DNA from 4 places in the Bradyrhizobium sp. B120 genome. Region 1 is predicted to be linked to each of the others. Evidence: riboswitches for the same ligand, from Rfam matches in the RefSeq annotation. Region 1 holds a riboswitch; each other region holds the start of a gene.
What was found. A riboswitch is a leader RNA that binds a small molecule or an ion and turns the genes downstream of it on or off. The one in region 1 is predicted to bind cobalamin.

Region 1 (3,521 bases):
GGGCGGCGCGGCCGAACATCGAGAAGGTGTCGGTGAAGCGATGCTCGGCGCCGACATGCAGCGCGTATTGCGTCTCGTTGCTGTCGAGCGGCGCCGCCTGTGTGTCGAACGCAAACGGCGCACTCGGATCGTAGCGATCGCGTGCCGACACGCTGGTGTTCTGGACGCGCGCGCCGTAGGAGAAGTCGGTTGTCGGCAGCAGGCCGATCGTATGCTGCCAGTACCCGGCCACGGTCTGCTGCTCGATATTGTAGATGTGGGTGGGATCGACGCCTTGATAGGCGCCACGCGCTTCGCGGAATGTCGAATCGTAATAGTCGATGCCGGTCAGGATCGTCGACGGCATGCCCAGCATCACGTTCTTGACGCTGAGCCGCGGCGTGATCGACCAGGTCTGCAGCGCGGCATCATTGTAGGTCGAGGCGAAGCTGATGGTCGGCACGGTGCCGAAGAAGCCGCTTTGCGTCTCGCGCTGGCGCCAGCCGCCGTCGACGATGAGGTCGACGCCATACATCAGCGTCTTGGTGAAGCCGGTGGTGACGCTGGCGGTCTGCTGGTTGGCATAGTCGAAGGGTGTCGCGGCGCCGCGGCGATCGGTGAGCAGCTCGTTGACGCCGATCGACGGATCGACCAGCCGTCCGCCGGGCAGGCCGAGCTTCTGGTCGCTGCCGGTGACGGTGAGGAAGGCGGCGAGATCCGATGTCGTGTAGTTGACGTTGCCGACGGCGTTGCGCTGGTCGAGCGCGTTGTTGACGCGGTAGCCGTCGGACTTGATGCCGTTGCCGTAGAACGAGGTCGACCACGGGCCCGCATTGAGCGCTGCGGAGACCGCGGCCATGCGGGTGTTGAACGAACCGAAACCGCCTTCGGCCCGGATCGTGGCCGGCGGACCGCCGGCGCCGGTCTTGGTGATGATGTTGACCACGCCGCCCACCGCGTTGTCGCCGTAGAGCACCGCGCCGCTATTGCCGCGCGTGATCTCGATGCGCTCGATCGAATCGAGCGGGATCGTAGTGAGATCGAAGCCGGCCTTGTCGACGTCGTTGAGGCGTCGGCCGTTGAGCAGGAACAGGGTGTTGTCGGAGGCGAACGCGCCGAAGCCGCGCAGGTCGACCGCGGTCTTGGCGCCGTTCGGCCCGCCGTAAAGCGTTTGCAGCTGCACGCCGGGTACCTGCGCGAGAATCTCGGGCAGCGATTGCACCGGCGAATGCGCGATGTCGTCGGCGGTGATCACGGTCGAGGAAGAGCCGACGATGCCGGCGAACTGCCGGCCGCCGCCACCTGTGCCGCCCGTTCCGGTGGCCGGTCCAGTCCCTGTCGTGCTCGATCCTGCTCCGCTGTCCACATTGTTGCCTTGCGTGGTGCCCGGCGCCGGGCGGCGCGGCGCCCGCGCTTCGTCAGCGCCCGGCTTGGCGCGCGTCAAATTCTGGTCGCCGGGTCTGGTGATTTCGATCGCCGGCAGCTGATTGGGAGAGGGCGCCTGCTGCGCCCGTGCGGTCGAGGGAACGATTGTCGGCGCAATCATCGTCGACGCGAGCAAAAGCGCGCGGCGGCGCCGGGGGGAAGAGTTGGAGAACATCTAAGTGAGACCTCGGTAACGTCAGTGGCACGTCACCGCGAACCAGTCTCACCATGCGCTCTCGCATCAGGTGAAGCTCATGCCTGTACTCCCCGACCGGCATCTTCGCGTGTGACCACGGCTGACGGCAGGTCTCCTGGCTCGCGGGTCGTTACCCTTCGTCGCCTTCCCAGGACCGAGATTCCCAGTGGCATCTGACGAAGGATTCACCGCATACAGTTGCGGGGGCAGCCGCGGCGTTGGGGAAGTTTCCCCGCACCGCATTCCCTTTTCATCTCGTGAAAGAACCGTCATGTTCATCTAGGGTTCGGCTCGGCAGCAATGTCAACCCGGCGGACGTCGGGCAGCGGTCGCGCGGCTACGGTTTTTGGCGGGTGTCGCTTGCCTGCCACGGCGATCGCTGTAAGAGCATGGATCCAATGAGCGTGCAGGATTTTACCTTGGCGGCCGAGGTCGCGGCGCGGCGCCGGTGGAGCGCCACCGCGGCGCTGCTCGCGCTCGTGGTGCTGCTGCTGGTGCTCTCGCTCGGCATCGGGCCGGTGCGGCTGTCGCCGCTTGCGGTGATCGAGGCGCTGTTCGGCGGCGGCAGCGACGTGGCGCAGGTGATCGTGCGCGAGATCCGGTTGCCGCGCACCATTCTGGCGTTCGCGATCGGCGGTATTCTCGGGCTATCGGGTGCAGCGCTGCAGGGACTGCTGCGCAATCCGCTGGCCTCGCCGTCGCTGTTCGGCGCGCCGCAATCGGCGGCATTCGGCGCGGTGCTGGTGATTGCGCTGGGCCTCGCCGATGTGCGGTCCTATGCACTGCCGGTGGTGGCGATCATCGCCGCGTTCGCCTCGGTGTTCGCGCTGCTCGCGATCGCCGGCCGGAATGCCGGGCTGCTGATTCTGATCCTCGCGGGACTCGCGATCTCGAGCTTTGCCGGAGCTGCGACGGCGCTGGTGATGAATCTCTCCAGCAATCCGTTCGTGGTGCTGGAGATCGCATTCTGGCTGCTCGGCTCGCTGGAGGACCGCAGCTTCCAGCACGTGGCGCTGGCGCTGCCCTTCATCATCGCGGGCGCGGCCGTCCTGCTCAGCCAGGCGAACGCGTTCCGCGCGCTGACGCTCGGCGAGGAGGCGGCGCAGAGCCTCGGCGTCGATGTCGGACGCCTAAGGTTGCTCGTGATCGCGGGGACTGCGCTCGGCGTCGGCGGCGCGGTCGCGGTGTCAGGCACGATCGGCTTCATCGGTCTCATTGCGCCGCATCTGATGCGCCCTCTGATCGGTCACGATCCGGCGCGTTTGCTGGTGCCGAGCGCGCTCACCGGCTCGGCGCTGCTGCTCGCGGCCGATATCGCGGTGCGCATCATCCCTTCGACCTCGGACATCAAGGTCGGCGTGCTGACCTCGATCATCGGCGTGCCGTTCTTCCTCTATCTGATCATGCGCGAACGCCGCGCGCTCGGCGGAGGCGTGGCATGACGCTGCTGTCCGCCACCGCGCTCAACGCCTCGCTCGGCAGCCGCGAAGTGCTGCACGATGTTTCGCTATCGCTGGAAGCGGGCCATCTGGTCGCGCTGGTCGGCCCGAACGGCGCGGGCAAGACCACGCTGCTGCGCGCGCTGGCCGGGCTGATCCCCTCCGACGGCGAGATCAGGATCGGCGGCGACGCGCTGGCGTCGCTGCCGCTGCGCGAGCGGGCGAAGCGTTTCGCGTATCTGCCGCAGGGGCACATGGTGCATTGGCCGCTGCCGGCCCGCGATATCGTGGCGCTCGGCCGCTATCCACATGGCGCGACCGATCCGGCGCGGCTGTCGCCGAAGGATATCGAGGCGGTGCTGCGGGCGATGCAGGCGGTCGACGTCACCGAGTTCGGCGATCGCCGCGTCACCGAGCTCTCCGGCGGCGAGCGCAGCCGGGTCGCACTGGCCCGGGTGCTGGCGGTGGAGGCGCCGGTGATC
Region 2 (3,521 bases), 2.9 Mb from region 1:
TTTTCGAGCGCGAGGTCTCGATCGAAATGACATCCGCGTCCATTGCAGCAATTGCATCGATGATGTCGTTGAACTCCGAGTAGCACATATGGGTATGGATCTGGGTTTGATCGGCGACGCCCGATGAGCAGATGCGGAAGCAGTCGCCGGCCCATTCGAGATAAGCAGGCCATTCCGATCGACGCGATGGCAATCCTTCGCGCAGGGCAGCTTCGTCGATCTGGATCATGGTCGCACCAGCATTCTCGAGATCGCCGACTTCGTCTCGGATCGCGAGCGCAATTTGACGGCAGACCTCGCTTCGGGGAATATCGTCGCGAACAAACGACCAGTTCAAGATCGTTACCGGTCCGGTCAACATCGCCTTCATCGGTTTCTTGGTTAGTGATTGTGCGTAGCGCCACCAGTCTACGGTAATCGGCTGCGGCCGCGAGACATCGCCAAACAGGATCGGCGGCCGGACACAGCGCGAGCCATAGGATTGCACCCAACCGTTCTTCGTAAATGCGAAGCCGGCGAGTTGCTCGCCGAAGTACTGCACCATGTCATTTCGCTCGAACTCGCCATGCACGAGCACGTCCAGACCGATGTCCTCCTGCCAACGTACGGCGCGCGCCGTCTCTTCCTTGAGGAACTTGTCGTATTGCTCGTCGCTCATCGAGCCTCGCGCATGCGCCGCACGGGCATTCCGGACGGCAGTGGTCTGCGGAAACGATCCGATCGTCGTGGTAGGAAAAGCCGGTAGTCCGAAGCGCTTGCGTTGGATCTCGGCACGACTGGCAAATGGGCTGGCGCGCCCGCGCATGGTCCGGTTAATCGCTCCGAGTCGGACGGCGACATTGGGATCACGGATCTTCGGCGAAGTGCGGCGGATGGACGCGGCACGCTCGGATTCCGCAAGAGCTTTCGCAACATTCTGGTCGCCTGCGAGTGCCCGCGCCAAGGTCGCAAGCTCGCGCATCTTCTGAACCGAGAAAGCAAGCCAGGTCTTAACGTCGGAAGCGAGCTCCGTCTCGAGTTCGACATCGACCGGCACATGAAGCAGCGAGCAGGATGGGGCGATCTGGACGCGATCCTTGCCGAGCTTCGCGATTGCGGGATCCAGCCGTTGGCGGAGCGCCGACAAGTTCGACCGCCACACATTGCGGCCGTCTATGACGCCGAGCGACATGACGAGATCATTCCGGCTGCCAGCAATGATCTCGTCCAATAACTGTGGCGCGCGAACCAGATCGAGGTGCAGCCCGGCGACAGGCAGGCGCAAGGCGGTGTCCAGATTGTCGCAGAGGTCGCCGAAATAGCTCGCTACCATGATCTTGATGGCCGGCCCCTCCTTTGCGAGCCGGTCATAGGCATGGAGCAAGGATTTTCGCGAGCTCTCATCCAGATCGAGGACGAGGCAGGGCTCGTCAAACTGAACCCAGTTTGCCCCGCGTTTAGCCAATTCCTGCAAAACCTCGATATAGACCGGTATCAGGTCATCCAGCAGTGACAGTGGCTGGAACGCAGGATCCGCACTCTTGCCGAGCTTTAAGAATGTGACCGGCCCGATCAGGACTGGGCGAGTCTGAAAGCCAAGTGCCTTGGCTTCCTCATACTCATCGATAGGTTTGCGACAGGACAGGCTGAACGTTTGTCCGCGGTTAAATTCCGGGACCATGTAGTGGTAGTTGGTGTCGAACCACTTGGTCATCTCCTGCGCGGGTGCGCCATACGCGCGCGGTCCGTGACCGCAACTCGCATCCTGCCCGTCGCATTGTGAACCGCGTGCCATGGCGAAGTACGTCTCCAGCGAAGCGGATCCGGCTTTCGGCACGTAGATTTCCGGGATGGCGCCAACCATGACACTGGTGTCGAGCACCTGGTCGTACAGCGAGAAATCGTTCGACGGAATGACAGTGACACCGAGGGATGTCTGGCGAGCCCAGTTCGCAGCACGCAGGCCAGCTGCGTCCTCGAGCAACTGCTGTTCGCTGACTCTTCCTGCCCAGTAGCTTTCGAGCGCGAGTTTGAGCTCGCGCCTTGGACCGATGCGCGGCGTTCCGAGCGTGGCAACCGGAAGCGAGAGAAGAGACATAGCGTTAACCCCATATTGGGGGCAAAGGCCATGGCGGACGCAGGCAGGGAAGTCGCGCGAGCGACGGCTGCTTGGCGCACCACCGGGGCACCCCGCCCGTGGACGAATATACTGCCGGGGCAGGTCTCCTGGCTCGCGGGTCATCGCCGCTGTCCGGCCTTCCCGAAGCCGCGCAGGCTTCAGTGACTCTGTTGGACAGCGGCTCTCCGCTCACAGTTGCGGGGGCAGCGCCGGCATTGGCACCGGCTTCCCTCTTAGCTCCGGATCAAGTGGGACCCGGAGAACCTCGACGACTTGGATTATCGGCAAGAGAGCTCTTCCGTCAACCTCTCAAATTAAATGTTGTGGCCTCTCTTATGCGAATGATGGTCCGCCTCCACCATGGATCTCGATGTAGAAGCCGCTCTGCAATCATGAATATCACAATGACCATATCAAATGGTGCGTTGACGTTGAAGCCGCGCGTCAGATCTGTGCAAGAGACAAATGCGGCCTGCGCGATGAGGGCTATTGCGTCGAGCAGACGGTCTTCATGTGAGTCAGCTACGGTTCATCAAGAACGCGACCCTGCGTCTGCCTTCTCCACCAACAACCAAGGATCGGCGTTGGCAAGCGCAGGACATATGCGAACTCCAACAGCATACTCAGCGAGCATATTGTCTTACGATGCCAGCCAATTCTGGCAGGCGTCACGTTGGTCTTTCTTGGCGATACTGCCTAAGCAAGCATGTCGAACCGCCTTAACAAGAACAGAGAGGCCCGCAATGAAAATGGCTGTTTGGAGTGCCCTAGGCGTCTTTTCTGTTGGCGTCTTTGCGGTCGGTCTGTTCGAATGGATGATAAGGCCGCTTATGCGTCAACCCGTTAGACGGATACTCGCGAAACTATTGATCAGCTCAAGCCGAAACTAGCACGGCTCGACGCCCCCTACCCGCTTACGAAAAGTCGATAAATGACGGGCCGATAAACCTGCCATCGCGCGTGCGCAGCGAGAAACGCCGTCTCATCCGCCTGCTCGAGGGGTGAACTTCCTTGGCATCTATTCCAAATGCTCGGTGCTGAAAAGCGACTTCGCGTCGTTGTGGGCCCGTAGAGTGCCAAGCACAACCGATCACCCTCGAAACTCCAGGAGCGCCCCATGGCCGCGAAGGAGCGCCAAGACGCCGCAATGGACGCCTTGGCTGCAAGTGCCCAAAGGCATGGCAGGGATCGAACGCCGACGTTGTCGGCAACGACACCGACCCGAACGGTTCAATGGCGGTACACCTTCTCCCAATCGCCGCCGGGAACGTGGCGGGAAGGCGTTCGCCTGCGCTGTCGAAGATCCAGTGCATGACAGGGATAAATCGTGGAGGTCGCGGCGGATAGGCCGAATGGAAACATCAATACGTTCGCAAGTCGGAAAGCCAACAAAGACGCCACAAATATGGTGCGAACTGCCGCC
Region 3 (3,521 bases), 480 kb from region 1:
CAGCTCGCGGCCGATCATGCGGTGCCGACCTTCACCCACGTCGCCTACATGTCGCGGATCGATCCCGAGAGCGCGGCCGAAGCCTATATCCGCCTGATCGGCTATGCCGGCGCCACCGGCGCGCATATGCACATCTGCCACTTCAACTCGTCGAGCAAGACCGACATCGAGCGCTGTGTCGCGCTGATCGCAAAAGCGCAGGCGCAGGGCCTGCCGATCACGGTGGAGGCCTATCCCTACGGCACCGGCTCGACCGTGCTGGCGGCGACCTTCTTCAGCGATCCCAAATTCGAGGAGCGCAATGGCCTCGGCTATGATTCGGTGCAGCGCGTGACCGACGGTCACCGCTTCGGTAGCCGCGAGGAGCTGCTGGCGGCGCAGGCCGCGGAACCCTCGACGCTGGTGCTGTGGCATGTGCTCGATATCGAGAACAACGCGCATCATCGCGATCTGCTCGACATGGCGGTGCTGTATCCAGGCGGTGCGATCGCGTCCGACGCGATGCCGTGGACGCTGTCGGACGGCCGCCCCTACACCGGCGACGCATGGCCGCTGCCTGATGATGCCACCTCGCATCCGCGTTCGGCCGGCTGCTTCACCCGCTTCATCCGCGAATGGGTGCGCGAGCGCCGGAAGGTGTCGCTGCTCGAGGGCATCCGCAAATGCGCGCTGATCCCGGCCGAGATTCTGTCCGCGAGCACGCCGGCGATGCGCGCCAAGGGCAGGCTGCAGGTCGGCGCCGACGCCGACGTCGTGGTGTTCGACTTCGAGACGCTCAGCGACCGCGCGACCTTCTCCGCGATGAACCGCCCGGCGGAAGGCGTGCGGCATCTCGTGGTCAGCGGCCAGCCGCTGATCAATGATGGCGTCCTCGACGTCGCGGCACGGCCGGGCCGGCCGGTGCGCCGGCCGGTTGCCGGAGGCTAAGATGCCGGTCCCGATCCTGCTGGTCGCGGGTTTTCTCGGGGCGGGAAAGACCACGGTCGTGAACCATCTGCTGGCGCATGCGCAAGGCCGGCGCATCGCCGCCGTGGTCAACGATTTCGGCGCGATCAACATCGACGCGGAGCTGATCGCCGGCGCCAGCGACGGCGTGGTCAGCCTCAGCAATGGCTGCATCTGCTGCACGCTGGAAGGCGATCTGCTGCGCACGCTCGCTGGCCTGCTGCGGCGGGATCCGCGTCCCGAATTCATCGTGATCGAGACCAGCGGGATCGCCGATCCCGCCGACATCGTGCGCAACCTGATGGATCCCGTGATCTGGAAGGAGGCACCGCTGGAGACGGTGCTGTGCGTGGTCGACGCGACGCAGCCCGCGGCGATGCTGGACGATGCGCTGCTGCGCTCGCAGCTGCGCGCGGCCGATGTGGTGGCGCTGAGCAAGGTCGATCTGGCCGATACAACCGCGTGCGCGGCGATCCGCGATGCGGTGCGGGCCGTGCGTCCGGCGGCCGTGGTCGTCGATGCCCTGCATGGCGAGGTGCCGGCCGCGCTGCTGTTTCCCGCGGACCTCGATCAGGTGCCGGCGCCGCGTGAGACCGCGCCGCGACGACCGGTAGCCGATCGGTTCGAGACGCTGAGCTGGACCTCGGAGCGGAAGGTAGCGCTGCCGCGCTTGCAGCAGGCGATCGGCAGACTGGCGCCGAAGCTGGCGCGCGCGAAGGGATTGTTCGAGACGGTCGAGCAGCCGGGACGGCTGACGGTATTTCAACTCGCCGGCGGCCGCGCGACGTTGGCTGCCGGCGGTGTGCCGGCACCGGGAGTGCCACGCACGCGAATCGTTTTCATCGCCGAGATGGGCGCTCTGTCGCGGGCCGAGATCGATGAGGTGATGCAGGGATGCGTCGACCTTGAGTGATGCGAGCTTGCGTTTCCCGTCACCCTGAGGAGCGCGAAGCGCGTCGCGAAGGGTCGATGGCCCGGCTGGTGGCCGTGCATCCTTCGAGACGCGCGTGCCGCGCTCCTCAGGATGACGGGTTACCTCTCCGCGTCAGCCGCGGATGTCGCTGTGTCATCGCCGCAGCACCATCCCGCAAAGCATGTGTGCGACAATCGCATCGAATTGACAGCCCATCCCGCACCACCTATCGTTTCTGTCGACGGTTCCCTTCGGGGATCAAAAGGGAATGCGGTGCGAGGGTAACCCCAATGCCGCAGCTGTCCCCGCAACTGTAAACGGCGAGCCTTTCGTCAATTTGCCACTGGGCTGTCAGGTCCGGGAAGGCGTCGACAGGCGATGACCCGTGAGCCAGGAGACCTGCCGTCAGTCGTGGTCACACGCGAGCACATCGGGCGGGGGCGTCCTGGTGGGATCGGAGCACTGCCTTTGGGGCAATGCGCCAGTCCGCGTTCGCGGTGACGTGCCACGTTACCGCGAGTCCTTTCATGTCTCCGTCTTCTCCCGCCGCGCGCCGTTGGCGCCTCGGTCTCGTTTGCTCCCTGTCATCGCTGCTGCTGCCGGCCGAGGGGTCAGCACAAACAGCTCCACCCACGACGCTCGATCCGGTCGAGGTCTCGCCCTCGACATCCGCAAAGCCCAAGCCTGCGGCGCGAAGCAGCAATCCCGCCGCTGCATCGCGGCCGCGCGCCAGAGCTGCAACGGCGGCGGCAACCGCTGGCGCGCCGCGCGCCGCGGCGTCGGGCGCATCGGGATCGGCATCGCCGACGCTCAATGCCTCCGCGCAGGGAGGTACCGGCAGTCGTCTCAACCTGACGCCGCTGCAGACGCCAGCCAGCGTCGAGATCCTCACGTCGCAAACCATCGCCGAACGCGGCCAGCATAATGTGCTCGATGCCGTCACCCAGAATGCGGCCGGGTTCATCGCAACGCCGGCGCCCGGCAATGGCGGCCTGTCGTTCAGCACCCGCGGCTTTGCCGGCAGCAACTCGGTGATGACGCTGTATGACGGCACACGCTTCTATATCGGCTCAGGCACCCTGACGTTCCCCTACGACACCTGGTCGACGCAACGCATCGAGGTGCTGCGCGGTCCGGCCTCGGTGCTGTACGGCGAAGGCGCGATCGGCGGCGTCATCAACGTCATTCCGAAGAAGCCGCAGGGCACGCCCTACAACGAGGCCGAAGTCTCGCTCGACAGCAACATGACGCGGCGGCTCTCGGTCGACAGCACCGGTCCGATCAATCCCAATGTATCCTACCGCATCAACGCCACCGGCAACATGTCGGACGGCTGGGTCGATCGCGACAAGACCTCGAATGCGGTGGTCTCCGCCGCCGTGCGGGTGCAGGCATCGGACAATCTCGCCTTCACGCTGTCAGAGGATTATGGCGACCGCAGCCCATCGCGCTATTTCGGCACGCCGCTGATCAACGGCTCGATCCAGGACGTGCTGCGCTTCAAGAACTACAACGCGTTGGACAGCGCGATCCGCTATCAGGACAGCTGGACCCAGTTCAAGACCGAGTGGGACGTCGCCGACGGCGTCAAGATCAACAACACGCTGTACTATCTGACCAGCGAGCGGCACTGGCGCGATATCGAAAACTACACCTTCAATCC
Region 4 (3,521 bases), 3.8 Mb from region 1:
ATCATCGCAGCATCATCGGGATCGATCACCGCCTGGATGCCGACGAGCTGCGCGATCACGCCGCCGCGGTCGATATCGCCGACCAATACCACGGGCACGTCGGCCCGGCGCGCAAAGCCCATATTGGCGATGTCGGACTTGCGTAAGTTGACCTCGGCGGGGCTGCCGGCGCCCTCGACTAGCACGAGGTCGGCGCGCGCCTTCAGGCGCCCAAAGCTCTCCAGCACCGCGCCCATCAGCGACGGCTTCATGGCGGTATATTCGCGCGCGCGGGCGGTCGCGATCCGCTTGCCGTGCACGATGACCTGCGCGCCGACATCGGTTTCGGGCTTCAGCAGCACCGGGTTCATGTCGGTGTGCGGCTCGACGCCGGCGGCGAGCGCCTGCAAGGCCTGCGCCCGTCCGATCTCGCCGCCGTCGACCGTCACAGCGGCGTTGTTCGACATGTTCTGCGGCTTGAACGGCAGCACGCGCAGGCCGCGTTGTCTGGCGGCACGCGCGAGGCCGGCGACGATGAGCGACTTGCCCACGTCCGAGCCGGCTCCCTGGATCATCAATGCGCGCGCCATGGCAATAACTGTCAGAACTCGACGCCCGGCTGGGCCTTGATGCCGGAGCGGAAGGGGTGCTTGACCAACGTCATCTCGGTGACGAGATCGGCGATCTCGATCAATTCGTCCTTGGCGTTGCGCCCGGTGAGCACGACATGCGTCATCGGCGGCTTCGATGTGGTCAGGAAGTCGACGACATCGGCGATCGCCAGATAATCGTAACGCAGCGCGATGTTGATCTCGTCGAGCACGACCATGCGCAGGCTCGGATCCGCGATCAGCTGCTTGGCCTTTTCCCAGCCGGCTTGCGCCGCCGCGATGTCGCGGGCGCGATCCTGGGTCTCCCAGGTAAAGCCTTCGCCCATCGCGTGGAATTGACAGAGATCGCCGAAATGCCCGGTGAGCAGGCGGCGTTCGCCGGTATCCCAGGCGCCCTTGATGAATTGCACCACGGCGCAGGGAAAGCCATGCGCCACGCAGCGCACGATCATGCCGAAGGCGGAGGAGGATTTTCCTTTACCGGCGCCGGTATGAACGATGATCAGGCCCTTTTCACCGCTTTTGGTCGCCATGATCTTGTCGCGGGCGACCTTCTTTTTCGCCATCTTGGCCGCATGGCGCGCATCCAATGAAGGGTCGGTGCCGACGGCGCCGTCTTCAGCGTCGTTTCCATCAGAAATCATCACGTTCCTTCGGCTTGACAAGTGCGAGGCCAGGACGAATGGTGACCCCGCGTTGGTTCCTGTCCTACGACAGGCGAAGAGGGAATGCGATAGGGCTCGGACCGCAAGGTTTGCCCGAAGCGCAGCCGCCCCCGCGACCGTGACCGGAGAGATGCCCAAGCCACTGATTCCCTGATGGAGTCGGGAAGGTGGGCATCACGGGAGAAATCCTACTCCGCAAGCCGGGAGACCTGCCGACGCAGTGTGTTTGAGACCGGCGGACGGGGTGTTCCGCGACGGGGAACGGACCTGTTCACGTCAGGTTCGTGTGCCTCATCGCTTCCCGCAGTCAATCCAGGAAGGGCGATGAGCGTTACACTTCATGTCTGTATCACCTGTCGCGCGGGCCAGACGCTCGCGGAAGGTGAGGTCGCGCCCGGTGCGCGCCTGCACGCCGCGCTTGTTGAGGCGGGTGTGCCCGATGACGTTAATCTAGTTCCCGTCGAATGCCTGTCGGCTTGCAGCCAAGGCTGCTCCGTCGCGCTCAGCGCGCCTGGGCGGTGGTCCTATGTCTACGGCCGCCTGTCCGCGGACAATGCCAAGGATGTGATCGCCGGCGCTACCGCCTATGCCGCGGCGCCTGACGGCATCGTGCCGTGGCGCAGCCGTCCCGAAATCTTTCGCAAGCAATCGCTTGCCCGCATTCCCCCCATCGCCGTCGTGCCGGAGGCCGCAGAATGACCACGCTCGCCAAGGTTCCGGTCACCGTCGTGACCGGCTTTCTCGGGTCCGGCAAGACGACGCTGATCCAGCACCTGATCCGCAATGCCAACGGCAAGAAGCTCGCGGTGCTGGTGAACGAATTCGGCAGCGAAGGCGTCGACGGTGACATCTTGAAGTCGTGTGCGGACGCCAATTGTCCGACCGAGAACATCGTCGAGCTCGCCAATGGCTGCATCTGCTGCACCGTCGCCGACGATTTCATCCCGGCGATGGAGCAGCTGCTCGCGCGCCCCGTGCGGCCCGATCACATCGTGATCGAGACATCCGGCCTCGCGCTGCCGAAGCCGCTGTTGAAGGCGTTCGACTGGCCGGAAATCCGCTCGCGGATCACGGTCGACGGCGTGATCGCGCTGGCCGATGCGGAGGCCGTTGCCGCCGGTCGCTTTGCGCCGGACCCGGCCGCGGTGGATGCGCAGCGCGCGGCCGACGACAATCTCGATCACGAAACGCCGCTGTCCGAAGTGTTCGAGGACCAGATCGCCTGTGCCGATATCGTGCTCCTGACCAAGGCCGATCTCGCCGGAGCCGAGGGGATCAAGGCCGCCAAGGCGCTGATCGCGGCCGAGATGCCGCGCGAGGTGCCGATGTTGCCCATCGTCGATGGCGCGATCGATGCCCGCGTGATCCTCGGCCTTGAAGCGGCGGCAGAGGATGACCTCGCGTCGCGGCCGTCTCACCATGACGGCGAGGACGAACACGAGCACAATGATTTCAACTCAGTGGTGATCGATCTGCCCGAGATCGCGGATGTCGATGCGCTGATCGCCTCGATCAAGGGGCTGGCGCGCGAGCAGAACGTGCTGCGCGCCAAGGGCTACATCGCGGTCGAGGGCAAGCCGATGCGGTTGCTGGTGCAATCGGTCGGCGAGCGGGTCAGGCATCAGTTCGACATGCCCTGGGGCGTGCGGGCGAGACAATCAAAGCTCGTCGTGATCGGCGAACACGGCGATATCGATGAAGCCGCGATCAGGGCGCGACTAGGTGTCTGATGCACGTCGTCTTCCGCGAGAGCCGTGGCCTTGAGGAGACCGCGACGCCAAGAGACCTCGGTCAGGATCCGGCCGATCTCGTGGTGTTGTCGTTTTCCGACAGCGATCTCGCTGCGTTCGCGGCCGGCTGGCGGCGGGGCCGTGCCGCATTGCCGTCGCTGCGGCTCGCCAATCTCGCGGAGCTGCGCCATCCGTTGTCGGTCGATACCTATATCGAGCGGACACTGTCGCAGGCGCGCGGCATCCTGGTGCGGCTGATCGGCGGCGAACCGTATTGGTCGTACGGACTGGCCGCGGTGCACCGGCTGGCGAAGGAACGTGGCATCGCCCTGGTGGTGCTGCCGGCGGATGGCCGCGACGATTTGCGGCTGGATGAATTCTCGACCCTGCCGGTCTCGACGCTGCGCCGCCTGAAGGTGCTGTCCGACAAGGGCGGCCCGGTTGCCGCGCAGGCCGTGATCGCGCAGCTGGCGCTGGCGTCCGGACTTTATGCCGGGCCGGTCGTCGGCGAGATCGATCTTCCCGAGATCGGGGTC

Region 2: it holds a riboswitch for cobalamin, as region 1 does, so the genes downstream of both, metE (5-methyltetrahydropteroyltriglutamate--homocysteine S-methyltransferase) here and ACOIX3_RS39830 (TonB-dependent receptor) in region 1, are expected to answer to the same signal.
Region 3: it holds a riboswitch for cobalamin, as region 1 does, so the genes downstream of both, ACOIX3_RS37560 (TonB-dependent receptor) here and ACOIX3_RS39830 (TonB-dependent receptor) in region 1, are expected to answer to the same signal.
Region 4: it holds a riboswitch for cobalamin, as region 1 does, so the genes downstream of both, ACOIX3_RS14870 (DUF1636 family protein) here and ACOIX3_RS39830 (TonB-dependent receptor) in region 1, are expected to answer to the same signal.

The regions. Positions count from the first base shown of each region.
Region 1 is NZ_CP185242.1:8,571,283-8,574,803, reverse strand. Features, by position in the region: gene ACOIX3_RS39830 (TonB-dependent receptor) at 1-1,525, opposite strand, end outside; cobalamin riboswitch at 1,688-1,886, opposite strand; gene ACOIX3_RS39825 (FecCD family ABC transporter permease) at 1,999-3,042, shown strand; gene ACOIX3_RS39820 (ABC transporter ATP-binding protein) at 3,039-3,521, shown strand, end outside.
Region 2 is NZ_CP185242.1:2,300,718-2,304,238, reverse strand. Features, by position in the region: gene metE (5-methyltetrahydropteroyltriglutamate--homocysteine S-methyltransferase) at 1-2,077, opposite strand, end outside; cobalamin riboswitch at 2,178-2,381, opposite strand.
Region 3 is NZ_CP185242.1:8,094,428-8,097,948, reverse strand. Features, by position in the region: gene ACOIX3_RS37570 (amidohydrolase family protein) at 1-927, shown strand, start outside; gene ACOIX3_RS37565 (CobW family GTP-binding protein) at 929-1,858, shown strand; cobalamin riboswitch at 2,084-2,280, shown strand; gene ACOIX3_RS37560 (TonB-dependent receptor) at 2,386-3,521, shown strand, end outside.
Region 4 is NZ_CP185242.1:3,274,717-3,278,237, forward strand. Features, by position in the region: gene ACOIX3_RS14860 (cobyric acid synthase) at 1-569, opposite strand, end outside; gene cobO (cob(I)yrinic acid a,c-diamide adenosyltransferase) at 581-1,234, opposite strand; cobalamin riboswitch at 1,271-1,487, shown strand; gene ACOIX3_RS14870 (DUF1636 family protein) at 1,580-1,954, shown strand; gene cobW (cobalamin biosynthesis protein CobW) at 1,951-2,985, shown strand; gene cobN (cobaltochelatase subunit CobN) at 2,985-3,521, shown strand, end outside.